3 regions of the Pseudomonas sp. MF06569 genome follow, and region 2 is predicted to be linked to each of the others. Evidence: predicted binding sites of a transcription regulator. Region 2 holds the regulator's gene; each other region holds the start of a gene.

Region 1 (4,157 bases), on a different contig from region 2:
CGATCATTCCCAGCACCAGCGCCAGCAGCGCGCAACTGATCAACAGGGTCGTGGCCTGATGGCTTTCGTTGTTGCGTTTGGCTGTCTGCAGTGCCGAGAGCTTCTGGCTCTGCTCGATCAGGACATCGCCCTGCTGGTGCATGCGCTCAACGGCCTGTTCGGGCCGGGAGCCCTGGATGAGATCGGTGAAGGCGCGTTTGTACTCGGTCACGGCATTGAGCTGCTGCTCGACCAGCACCAGGTCGTCGGGCGATACCAGCTGTTTGTGTGACTGCTCCAGCGCGTTGTCCAGTGCACTCAGTTGGCCGGTGACGCCGGCCAGTGTGTCTTCCCCCGGATGGCGGTCATATTCAAGGCGGGCAATGCGCAGGTCTTTGGTCAGCGAGATGATTTTCGAGATATTGGCCAGTTTGTCGCCCCGGTCGATCACCGACACCAGGCCATTCCAGCCCGCTGCGGCGATCAGCAGAGTCAGCACCAGTACCAGCCCGAAGCCCAGGCTGAGTTTGCGATTGACGCTTATATTGCCCAGCAGTAGAGCCAGCCGACGGTACATGGTGATACTCCTTCAAGGGGTATCAGGCCATCGGCGCCGGGGGCCGGAACTGAAGGGCAGTTGCCGTTAGTGTGATGAGAGTCGCACTGGCCGAGGGTCAGACCTTGAAGCGGGTGACCAGTGTTTGCAGGTGCGTTCCCAGCCTTGCAAGTTCCACGCTGGCGGCGGCGGTCTGCTCGCTGGCGGCGGCGGTTTGTTCCGACACGTCGCGCACGTTCAGCACACTGCGGTTGATCTCTTCGGCCACCGCGCTTTGCTGTTCGGCTGCTGTCGCGATCTGTTGGTTCATGCCCTGAATCGTCGATACGGTGCGGGTAATGGTGTCCAGGGACTCGCCCGCGCGGCGGGTCAGCTCAACGCTGCTGTCGGTCAGCAGGCGGCTGTTGTCCATGCTGCTGGACACTTGTTGAGTCCCGCTTTGCAGACCGATGATCAAGACTTCAATCTCTTCCGTGGACTTTTGCGTACGCTGCGCCAGGCTGCGCACTTCGTCGGCCACCACGGCAAAACCGCGCCCGGCTTCGCCCGCCCGAGCGGCTTCGATGGCGGCGTTGAGGGCCAGCAGGTTGGTTTGCTGGGACACGGCCTTGATCACGTCGAGCACGCTGCCGATTTTGTCGCTTTCCTGTTTCAGATGAGCCATCGCCTCGGTGGACAACACCACTTCAGCCGCCAGGCGCTCAATCTGTGTAATGACCTGGGCGACCACGGTATCGCCCTCACGGGCTTGCACGTCGGCGGACATTGCCGCCTCGGAGGCCTCTTCGGCATTGCGTGCAACTTCTTGAACCGTGGCCGTCATCTCATGCATGGCCGTGGCCACCTGATCGGTTTCGATTTTCTGGCTGTTGACCCCGGCGCTGGTTTGTTCGGTCACGGTGGACAGCTGTTGGGCCGCACTGGCGATCTGAGTGACGCCGTTGCCGATGCCGCCGACCAGCTCGCGCAGCCCGCCGCGCATGCCTTCGATGGCCTGTTGCAGTTGGCCCAGTTCGTCGCGACGGGTGGTCGGATGCTCCTGGCTGAGATCACCGGCCGCCACGGCTTTGACAATATTGAGGGTGTCGCGCAAGGGGGTAATGATCTGCCGGGTGATGATCCACGCCGCGATGACGCCCAGCAGCAGGGCCAGGCTCGCGCAGATCAGCAGCGCGGACTTGGCCTGGCGGGTATCGCTGTCGCGCTGGCTGAGTTGGGACGCCGACAGTTCATTGCTCAGATCCACCAGGGAATTGCCCAGCACTTGCAGTTGCGACAATTGCTTGTCGCTGTGTACCTGAGAGTCGCGAAACTCGATAAAGGCGGCCCGATAGTTTTTCAGTGCTGTGCTGGCCTGCGCGAACTGGGGGCTGTAGGCACTGGGCATGATGCTGCTCAGGCGTGCGAGTTCTGTCAGCGCCTGGTCGATGGCTTCGATCGCAGGTGTAGCCGCTTCAAGATCGCCCGTGTGGGTATAGCCGCGCACCTCGAACCGCGCTTGCAACAGCAACCGGCTGACCTGGTTGACGCTATTGAGCTCGGCCAGGTTGTCACCCTGCAGCACGTCTTTTTCAATGGCGGCGATACTGGCCAGAGCGGCTTCGGACGTTGCACCGAGCTTGCCCCGGCTGACCTCGCGGGCCTGGGTTGCCTCGTCGATAGCCGCGAAGATGGTTTTGTATTGCGACACGGCCTTGAGTTCCTGGTCGCTCAGGCTCAAGTCACTGGCCTGGACCATGCGCTCCTTGGCGGCGGCGAGGTTGGTACCGATCTCGTTGAGCAGGTCATTGACCAGATCGGGGCCGTTTTCGCCGTTGTCCTTGTCGTAGGTGACGCGGGCGATGCGCAGGTCCTTGATCAGCGTGATGACCTGGGAAATATTGGCCAGCTTGTCGCCGCGATCAATGACAGACATCAGCCCCTTCCAGCCGGTGACGGTGATCAGCAGTGTCAGCAGCAAGACGGTACCGAAGCCCAGGCTGAGTTTACGAGTGACACTGATATTGCCCAGGGTGGCAGATAACCAATGGTTCATGGACGAACTCCTTTTTTTGATCGATTGGTATCGATAACAGCCGTCCATGGCTTCTTGAATGATCTTGACGTGTTAATGCATCGGCTCGGTCGAGCAAAACTGAAGCAGGCAGATTATACAAAATGTATTTAAATCGGGCTGTCAGAACAACCGGGCGAGCAGGGCGGTGACGGCGGTTTCGACCCGCAGGATACGTGCCCCCAGTTGCACCGGTTGCAGGCCTGCCTTGGCCAGCAAGTCGATCTCGTAGGGAATCCAGCCACCTTCCGGGCCGATGGCCAGGGTCACGGCTTCATCCAGCCCGCGCGGGCAGGCCGGGTAATCTCCCGGATGGCCCACCAGGCCCAATGTGCCTTCGACCAGCGCCGGCAAACGGTCTTCGACAAACGGCTTGAAGCGTTTTTCGATAATGACTTCGGGCAAGACGCTGTCCCGCGATTGCTCCAACCCCAGGATCAATTGCTCACGAATGGCTTCGGGTTCCAGAAACGGTGTCTGCCAGAAGCTTTTTTCGACCCGATAACTGTTGACCAGAATGACCTTGGGCACGCCCATCGAGGCCACGGTTTGCAGTACCCGGCGCAGCATTTTCGGGCGCGGCAGGGCAAGCAATAAGGTCAGGGGCAGTTTGGCCGGTGGTGGTTGGTCAAGGCTGTGGATAACCAGTTCGGCTTCCCTGGCCTCAAGGCGCACCAGTTCGGCGCTGCCCATCAATCCGCCAATCTTGCCCACGCGCAGGCTGTCGCCGACAGCGGCCCGGTGAACTTCTTGCATATGAGTCAGGCGCCGGTCGCGCAGGATCACGCGGTCGGCGGCAATGAAATCAGCCTCTTCGAGGAGCAGCAGGTTCACGCTTGCGGTGCTGGCGGTTGGGCGTCGCTATCAGCCGAGGGTTCGTCCGGGTCTTCGCCGCGTTTGTTCTTGCTGATCAGGCTGCCAAACAGAATGCCGATTTCAAACAGCATCCACATCGGGATCGCCAGCAAGGTTTGCGAGAAGATGTCGGGCGGGGTCAGGATCATGCCGACCACGAAACAGCCGATGATCACGTACGGGCGGATCTTGCGCAGGTATTGCACGTCGACAATGCCGATCCATACCAGCAGCACCACGGCCACCGGGATTTCAAAGGCCACGCCAAAGGCAAAGAACAGGGTCATGACAAAATCAAGGTAGCTGCTGATATCGGTCATCATCGCGACGCCTTCCGGGGTGGCGGCGGCGAAGAACTTGAACACCAGCGGGAATACCAGGAAGTAGGCGAACGCCATGCCGGCGTAAAACAGGAAGATGCTGGACACCAGCAGGGGCACGGCGATGCGTTTTTCATGCTTGTACAGGCCGGGCGCAATAAAGCCCCAGATCTGATGCAGGATCACCGGAATGGCAATGAACAGCGAGACCATCATGGTCAGCTTGAGCGGCGTCAGGAACGGCGAGGCCACGTCGGTCGCGATCATCGTCGCACCCACCGGCAGGTATTCACGCAGCGGCGTGGAGACCAGGGTGTAGATCTGCTGGGTAAAGGCGAACAGCCCGGCAAAGATGATGAAAATCGCCGCGATGCAGCGCAACAGGCGGGTGCGC
Region 2 (4,157 bases):
TTTTGCGAATTATTTTCAGCACGCAACGCATCACGGTCGTGTTCGATGCCGGCAAAGCGGTCTACCTGACTGGCCATCAGCACCAGTTTGAGCAGATTGCTTTCAACGTCCGTGACCAGTTGCGTTACCCGCTTGATGACCTGACCGGTAAGGTCCTGGAAATCCTGGGCCAGCAAGATGTCGGTGAGGTTGGCGGACACGACCTGACTTTGCTCGTCGCTACGCGTCAAAAAACTGTCAACCCGACGCGCCAGCTCGCGAAACTCCTCGGCACCGATTTCACGGCGCATGAAGCGACCCCAGTCTGCACTCAGGGCCTTGGCTTCCTGCCCCAGGCCGTTGACCAGCGGCGTGCTGTTTTCCACCAGGTCCATGGTTCGATTGGCGGCCGCTTCCGTGAGCTTCACAACATAAGCCAGGCGTTCCGTGGCATCCGTGATCTGCGACACTTCTTCGGCTTGCGGCATGCTCGGATCAATATGGAAATTGACAATTGCACTGTGCAGTTCACGGGTCAGTTTGCCGACTTCGCGATACAACCCGCGATCACGGGTCTGGTTGAGTTCGTGAATCAGCTGCACTGCATCGCCAAACTGGCCTCTTTCAAGGCTTTCGACCAATTCGTGAGCATGTTTTTTCAGGGTCGACTCAAAATCGCCCTGTGTAGATTCTTTATGCTCCATAGCGCCCCCAAGGCAACCGATCAACCGATGCGATCAAAGATCTTCTCGATCTTGTCTTTGAGTGCGATAGCCGTGAACGGCTTGACCACATAGCCGTTAACACCGGCCTGGGCGGCTTCGATGATCTGCTCGCGCTTGGCTTCGGCGGTCACCATCAGCACCGGCAAGTGCTTGAGTTTTTCGTCGGCGCGCACGTGGCGCAGCAACTCGATACCGGTCATGCCCGGCATGTTCCAGTCGGTCACCAAAAAGTCGATGTGACCCAGATTGAGGATCGGCAACGCCGTGATGCCGTCGTCCGCCTCGACCGTGTTGGTGAACCCCAGGTCACGCAACAGGTTTTTAATGATCCGCCGCATCGTTGAAAAATCATCAACGATAAGGATTTTCATGTTCTTGTCCAATTCGACCTCCAAGCAGTCTTAAACGCGCCCGGTCTGGGGACACGCCATTCAATCAATTCGTTTTCAAACACCGCCAGAATCGACTGTGGGAGCGGGCTTGCTCGCGATGCTGGCGGCGCGGTTTTTCTGATTCACCGTGTCGATCCCATCGCGAGCAAGCCCGCTCCCACAATAAGTACGCGTGTTCCCGTCAGTGCGCTCGCCACTGGCTCAGGCGTGCACGCAGCCGCGCTGCGCACTGGCTGTGCAGCTGGCTCACACGGGACTCGCTGACCCCCAGCACTTCGCCGATTTCCTTGAGGTTCAGTTCCTCGTCGTAGTACAGCGCCAACACCAGCCGCTCACGCTCGGGCAGATGGGCAATCGCATCGGCCAGCGCGCCCTGGAAGCGTTCGTCTTCCAGATCGCGGGACGGCTCCGGGTGAGCACTTGCGCCATCCTCATGCAGCCCTTCGTGTTCGCCGTCCTGCAACAAGTCGTCGAAACTGAACAGACGGCTGCCCAGGGTGTCATTCAAGATGGCGTAATAATCATCAAGGCTTAACTGGAGTTCGGCCGCAACTTCATGATCTTTAGCGTCACAACCGGTTTTTGCTTCAATTACCCGAATTGCATCGCTGACCATGCGCGTATTGCGGTGGACAGAGCGCGGGGCCCAGTCGCCTTTTCGCACTTCATCGAGCATGGCGCCACGAATGCGAATCCCGGCATAGGTCTCAAAACTCGCTCCCTTGGTGGCGTCGTATTTGCCCGACACCTCGAGCAGCCCGATCATCCCGGCCTGGATCAGGTCGTCCACCTGCACGCTGGCCGGCAAGCGCGCCAACAGGTGATAGGCAATGCGCTTGACCAAAGGGGCGTAGCGCTCGATCAGCTCGTACTGGCTGTCACGGGACGCCTTGCTGTACATGCGATAGCCACTGGCGGTCATTAAAAGCGCCCCCCTGCTTGCTGCACCAGACGCTCGACAAAGAACTCCAGATGCCCGCGGGGGTTGGCGGGCAGCGGCCAGGTGTCGACTTTCTGGGCGATGGCTTTAAACGCCAGGGAGCACTTGGAGCGCGGGAACGCTTCGTAGACGGCCCGCTGTTTTTGTACGGCCTTGCGCACGCATTCGTCATACGGAACGGCGCCCACGTATTGCAGGGCCACATCGAGAAAACGGTCGGTGACTTTAGTCAATTTGGCGAACAGATTGCGCCCTTCCTGCGGGCTCTGGGCCATGTTCGCCAATACGCGAAAGCGGTTCATGCCGTAATCGCGATTGAGCAGCTTGATCAGCGCATAGGCATCGGTGATCGATGTCGGCTCGTCGCAGACCACCAGCAGCACTTCCTGGGCGGCGCGCACAAAGCTGACCACCGACTCGCCAATCCCGGCAGCGGTGTCGATCACCAGCACATCCAGATTGTCGCCGAGGTCGCTGAAGGCCTGGATCAGACCGGCGTGTTGCGCCGGGCTCAGCTGCACCATGCTCTGGGTGCCTGAAGCCGCCGGCACGATACGAATCCCGCCAGGGCCTTGCAGCAAGACATCGCGCAGCTCGCAACGCCCCTCGACCACATCGGCCAGGGTGAATTTGGGGGTCAGGCCCAGCAGGACATCGACATTCGCCAGTCCAAGGTCCGCGTCCATCAACAGAACGCGCCTGCCCAGCTCGGCCAATGCGATGGACAAGTTGACTGAGACGTTAGTTTTACCGACGCCACCCTTGCCGCCGGTCACTGCGATCACCTGTACGGGATGCATGCTGCCCATGATCTTTTTTTACCTTGTCTTACTTAGACGCGGCTACATGCGTTGGCTGCCCGTTCCCCATTGGAACAAAACCTTCAGACCATCAGATGTAGGTACATTGCAACGTAATCTTGACTACCTCAGCCTACCCGCTTGGGAGGGCTGTGATAGATATCAGCGAACATATCGGCCATGGCTTCTTCGCTGGGTTCTTCCTGCATTTGCACACTCACTGCGCGACTCACCAACTGGTGACGGCGCGGCAGGTGAAGGTCATCCGGAATCCTTGGACCATCGGTGAGGTACGCCACCGGCAACCCGTGGCTGATCGCCAGGCTCAACACTTCGCCCAGGCTTGCCGTTTCATCCAGTTTGGTCAGGATGCAACCGGCCAGCCCGCAACGCTTGTAACTGAGGTACGCCGCCGTCAGCACCTGTTTCTGGCTGGTGGTGGCCAGTACCAGATAATTTCTGGCCTTGATCCCTCGCCCCGCGAGGCTTTCCAGCTGCAGGCGCAACGCCGGATCGCTGGCTTGCAGCCCGGCGGTGTCCACCAGCACCACGCGCTTGCGCACCAGTGGCTCAAGGGTCTGGCCCAACGACTGACCGGGGGCCACGTGGGTCACCGGTACGTTGAGAATCCGGCCCAGGGTCTTGAGTTGCTCCTGGGCGCCAATTCGAAAGCTGTCCATGCTCACCAGGGCAATGTTCTGCGCGCCGTACTTGAGCACATAACGCGCCGCCAGCTTGGCCAGCGTGGTGGTTTTACCCATCCCTGCGGGACCGACCATCGCGATCACACCGCCCTCTTCCAGCGGTTCCAGCTCAGGCGTGGCAATCATGCGCGCCAGGTGCGCCAACAGCATCCGCCAGGCCTGACGCGGCTCCTCGATGCCGGCCACTTGCGCCAGCAGATCACGGGACAGCGGCCCGGACAGGCCGATACGCTGCAGGCGACGCCACAGATTGGCCTGGGCAGGCTTGGCATCCTGCAACTGGCTCCAGGCCAGCGAGCCGAGCTGCACTTCGAGCAACTCGCGCAAACCGTTGAGTTCATGACGCATGTTGTCGAATGCGCGCTGATCAATGGTCGGTGCGGCTGGCGCAGGTGCAGGGCGCGGCGGCTCTTCAAGGGTCGGCTCGATCAACGGCTCGGCGGCGGTCAGCGGCAGACCGGCAAACAACTGACGGTTGTCCCCCGCCTCGCCCTCACCGCGCAGGCTCAACTCGGCCTGGGCCGAGACAATCCGCGACTGGGTCTTGCGCAGCTCTTCTTCGAGCTCAATGTTCGGTACACGGGGTGCCAGCGCGGACAGCTTGTAGTCCAGGGCCG
Region 3 (4,157 bases), on a different contig from region 2:
CAAACGCTGAAATTACTGAAGCAATTTCATGACAGCGGAAGGCAGCTGGTTAGCCTGGGACAGGATCGCGGTGGAAGCCTGTTGCAGGGTTTGTTGCTTGGTCAGCTCGGCAGCTTCGGAGGCGAAGTCAGTGTCCTGAACGCGACCCAGTGCAGCGGTGGAGTTCTCGGAAATGCTCTGCAGGTTGGCCACGGTGCTGGTGAAACGGTTTTGTACGGCACCCAGGGCGGAACGTTGGGTGTCGATCTGCTGGATCGCATCAGACAGGGCCTGGACGGTACGCTGGGAGTCAGCGGCGGTCAGGACGCTCAGGTCGGCAACGGTAGTTTCCACGGTGGTAGCCGAGGTTTTACCAGTGCCTTGCGCAGCAGTAGTGAGACCCAAAGCGGTCAAACCGGTACCAGCACTACCATCCTTAATAGTGATGTCTTTATTAGAGAACAACTTCAGCGTACCGTCATCATTCTTGCTGGCGGTGACGCCGGTGCTTGCACTGTTGATCGAGGAGACGATGGTGTCAGTGGTATCACCCTTCTTAAACTTAACCTCAACACCATTCAACTCAATCGATGTATCAGCTGTCAATTTAGCCTGAGAAGTGCCTGCCGACAGCCCCAACTGAGCCAACGAACCACCTTTACTATTAGCCAACTTAACATCGCTGCCATCTTTGGAGGTCAGCTCAATACGTCCTTCATCATTAATCGTGGCAGACTTGATACCATCAGCCTTCGAAATTTTATTCAACACCTGCTCAACGGTATCCGTAGCAGCCCAAGCAATCGACTTTCCATTGACCGAGATACCACCCTCGGCGCCAATCGCAGAGTTTCTTGCTAGCGGTGCACTTGTTGTAGCGGATGTCGTTTGCGGAGATGAAAGAGCGGTTAGACCAGCTTTACCTGCGTCCGCGCCTCCCACGACAATGGTATTGTCCGAAGTCAGCTTCATTTGACCCGCTGTGTCATCCCACTTTGCAGTCACACTTGAGTCTGCAGTTTTGATGGCAGCGGCAAGTTTTTCCCCACTCATTGCAGCGGTTATATCAACGCTTTTACCGTTGATTGTAATTTTATCTGTAGCTGCAAGCACTGAAACGTTAGCGTCCTTGAGACTTTCGGCTACCGAGCCTACGGTTATAGCCTTAGCTTCAATGGGGGCTGCCGTGGAAACACCTGCTTTAACAGCACCATTACCACCAAAGGTAATATCTGATGCGGACGTAAACGTTATTTTGCTCGTAGTCTTATCAAAGCTGGCAGTAACAGATGAATCTGCAGCGTTAATCGCCGTAGCCAGCTCCCCACCACTCATACCTACAGTCAGAGCAACGCCCTTACCGTTTACAGTCATGGTTTCACCAGCAGCAATAGCAGTAACCGCGTTACCAGTAACAGAGGCGAGAGTGGTGGTAGTGGTGGTAGTGGCGGTGCCTGCCAACACTGAGCCTACAGCGGTTGCTGACAAACTTTGCATCTTGGCACCAGCTACAGATGCTTCGCTGTAAGAACCCTTCAAAGCAGTAGCACTAATATCGCTCATACCAAACGAAATGGTCTGGTTGGCATCAGCACCCACCTGGAACGCCTGGTTCTGGAACGAACCGTCCAGGATGTTACGACCACCGTAGGTAGTGGTTTGTGCGATACGGGTCAGTTCACCGGTTTTCGCAGTAAATTCTTGTTGCAGGGACGCACGGTCGGCGTCGCTTTTATCACCGTTCGCGGACTGCAGGGCCAGTTCACGCAAACGTTGCAGAATGTTGGTCGACTCTTGCATCGCGCCTTCAGCGGTCTGCGCGATCGAGGTACCGTTGTTGGCGTTGGCGATGGCAACGGTCATGCCTTTGGTCTGAGAGGTCAGACGGTTGGCCATCTGCATGCCAGCAGCATCGTCTTTGGCGCTGTTGATTTTCAGGCCGGAAGACAGACGAGTCATCGAGGTGCTCAGTGCATCGCCGGCTTTGTTCAGGTTCTTCTGAACGGTCTGGGACGTGATGTTAGTGTTTACTGATAAAGCCATGACGAAATCCTCATTGGATGAATACTGCGGCTTCCGGCCCTGGCAACCGCCGGGTGTGGCCTAGAGAACCTTCGTAATAGTTATCGTCGTCAAAGCGGGTTGCTTGAGGGGTTTTTTGAATTTTTTTACTGGCAGGAGGCCATCCCTTGTATTTCAGGGGGTTAGCGAGGGATGACCTGCCAAGCATCCCTTGATGTGGGAGCGGGCTTGCTCGCGATTCGGGCGGCGCGGTACTTCAGGGAAACCGGGTTGATGCCATCGCGAGCAAGCCCGCTCCCACAAATGGCATCACCCCCCTGTCAGAACGCAAAACGCCCGTGGCTTTTTGGGCCACGGGCGTTTTGTGTGTCGGCTTGAAGCTTATGGGCGATAGATGATCGCCGAGCCCCACGACAGGCCCACGCCAAAACCGCTCAGCGCTACGCGCTTCCAGCTGGCTTCCATGACGTGTTTTTCCAGCAGCAGAGGAATGCTCGACGACACGGTGTTGCCCGTCTCGACCATGTCCTTGATGAACTTCTCCGGCTCGCCTTCAAAACGGCGGGCCACGGCGTCGACAATGGCCGCACTGCCCTGGTGGATGCAGAAGGCGTCGATGTCCTTGGAGGTCAGTTCGGACTCTTCCAGCAGTTCGTTCAGGTGCGCAGGCACTTTGAGCAGCGCGAAGTTGAAGACCTGGCGGCCGTTCATGAAGAACACGCCATCGCTGACTTTCAGGTGCGGAGCGCCGGAACCGTCGGTGCCGAACTTGGCCTTGCCCAGCTGCCAGGGAGCGTCTTCGCCCATCCAGGTGGCGGTGGCCGCGTCGCCGAAGAGCATGGTGGTGTTGCGGTCTTCAGGGTCGACGATTTTCGAATACGGGTCTGCGGTGATCAGCAGGCCGTTTTTCAGGCCCGTGGCTTCCATAAAACCTTTCATCGCGTAGATGCCGTAGACATAGCCCGAGCACCCCAGGGAAATGTCAAAGGCAGCCACGTGGGTCGGCAGACCAAGTTTGTCCTGAACGATGGCGGCCGTGTGCGGCAGGCCTTCGGCGTCGCCGTTCTGGGTGACGACGATCAGCGCGTCGATGGATTCGCGCTTGAGCTGCGGATTGTTGGCGAACAGCGCGTTGACCGCTTCGACACACAGGTCCGAGGTTTCCTGGTCGGCGTCTTTGCGCGGAAGAAAGGCCGAACCGATCTTGCCCAGAATGAATTCTTCGTCCTTGGAGAACTTCGCGCCTTGCGCGTAGTTGTCTACACCGCTTGCTGGCACGTAACTGGCGATGCTTTTAATGCCAATCATTGTGGCTTCCCAATACTGAATAGCTGGAGATCACCCGCTCGCACAATCGAGGGGCGCTGACAATAAAAGGGCTTTATCGCGCAGGAATGCGGCGAATGTGGGTGCATAAAAATAGACAAAACAGCCTGAAAAAGGCCCGGCACCCGCCCGTACGTTTCACACGATACAGTGAAGATGCCCGTTATGACTCATAGGTCACGCTATTTTGTGTGGTTTTATACAAAAGGTTTCAGGCAAGACGCAGATTGTGTGGGAGCGGGCTTGCTCGCGATACAGGCGACGCGATGCGCCTGTATCACCGCGTTGATGCCTTCGCGAGCAAGCCCGCTCCTAGACAGAAGCGTCAGCGCTGCTGTTTAAAGCTGGTTAAACAGGCTCAGCTGGGAGATTTTGACGAACGCCAGTTGCGAGGCTTCGAGCATGGCTTTCTGGAATGCCAGTTCGATGGATGCCCCCGCCATGTCGGTGTTGCCAATGGCCGCTGTGGTGGAGTCGTTGGCCAGGCCCAGGCTGATGTTTTCGTCAGCCTGGATGTCCACCGTCTTCAAGCGCGCACCAATCGAACCGCGGGCGCTGTCGACGCCGGCACTGGCGTTTTTCAGGTTGCCGATAGCGGAGTTGATCGCGTCCTTTTGCGTTTGCTGGGCCAGCGGGTCTTTGTCGCTCGGGATCACCAGCGCCTTGCGCAGCTGGCTGATGGTGTCCAGGGCACTTTGGCTCTGGTGGTTGTTGCGGTTGATCGCAAACTGGTCGCCCGCTTGCGCCGTACCGGTAAAGTCGAACTTGATCCCCAGCGCACCGTCGGTCACGTTGCCCTGGGCAATCGACTTGCTATCGGCCGTCAGCGG

What was found. Region 2 encodes FliA, which starts transcription of late flagellar genes. Its sites were predicted from a motif close to CTAAAGTTTNNNNNNNNNNNGCCGNTAA; they were not measured.
Region 1: AC19YQ_RS23430 (methyl-accepting chemotaxis protein) is a predicted target of FliA. The motif match lies at 2,648-2,675, and genes of this name have one in related genera.
Region 3: AC19YQ_RS22745 (flagellin N-terminal helical domain-containing protein) is a predicted target of FliA. The motif match lies at 2,103-2,130, and genes of this name have one in related genera.

Annotation. Positions count from the first base shown of each region.
Region 1 is NZ_JCBCUZ010000041.1:9,151-13,307, reverse strand. It holds gene AC19YQ_RS23435 (methyl-accepting chemotaxis protein) at 1-556, opposite strand, end outside; gene AC19YQ_RS23430 (methyl-accepting chemotaxis protein) at 654-2,570, opposite strand; gene AC19YQ_RS23425 (16S rRNA (uracil(1498)-N(3))-methyltransferase) at 2,712-3,422, opposite strand; gene tatC (twin-arginine translocase subunit TatC) at 3,419-4,157, opposite strand, start outside.
Region 2 is NZ_JCBCUZ010000007.1:185,949-190,105, forward strand. It holds gene AC19YQ_RS10130 (protein phosphatase CheZ) at 1-683, opposite strand, end outside; gene AC19YQ_RS10135 (chemotaxis response regulator CheY) at 704-1,075, opposite strand; gene fliA (RNA polymerase sigma factor FliA) at 1,278-2,018, opposite strand; gene fleN (flagellar synthesis regulator FleN) at 2,018-2,845, opposite strand; gene flhF (flagellar biosynthesis GTPase FlhF) at 2,965-4,157, opposite strand, start outside.
Region 3 is NZ_JCBCUZ010000037.1:1,781-5,937, reverse strand. It holds gene AC19YQ_RS22745 (flagellin N-terminal helical domain-containing protein) at 13-2,022, opposite strand; gene AC19YQ_RS22740 (ketoacyl-ACP synthase III) at 2,383-3,309, opposite strand; gene AC19YQ_RS22735 (flagellar hook-associated protein 3) at 3,666-4,157, opposite strand, start outside.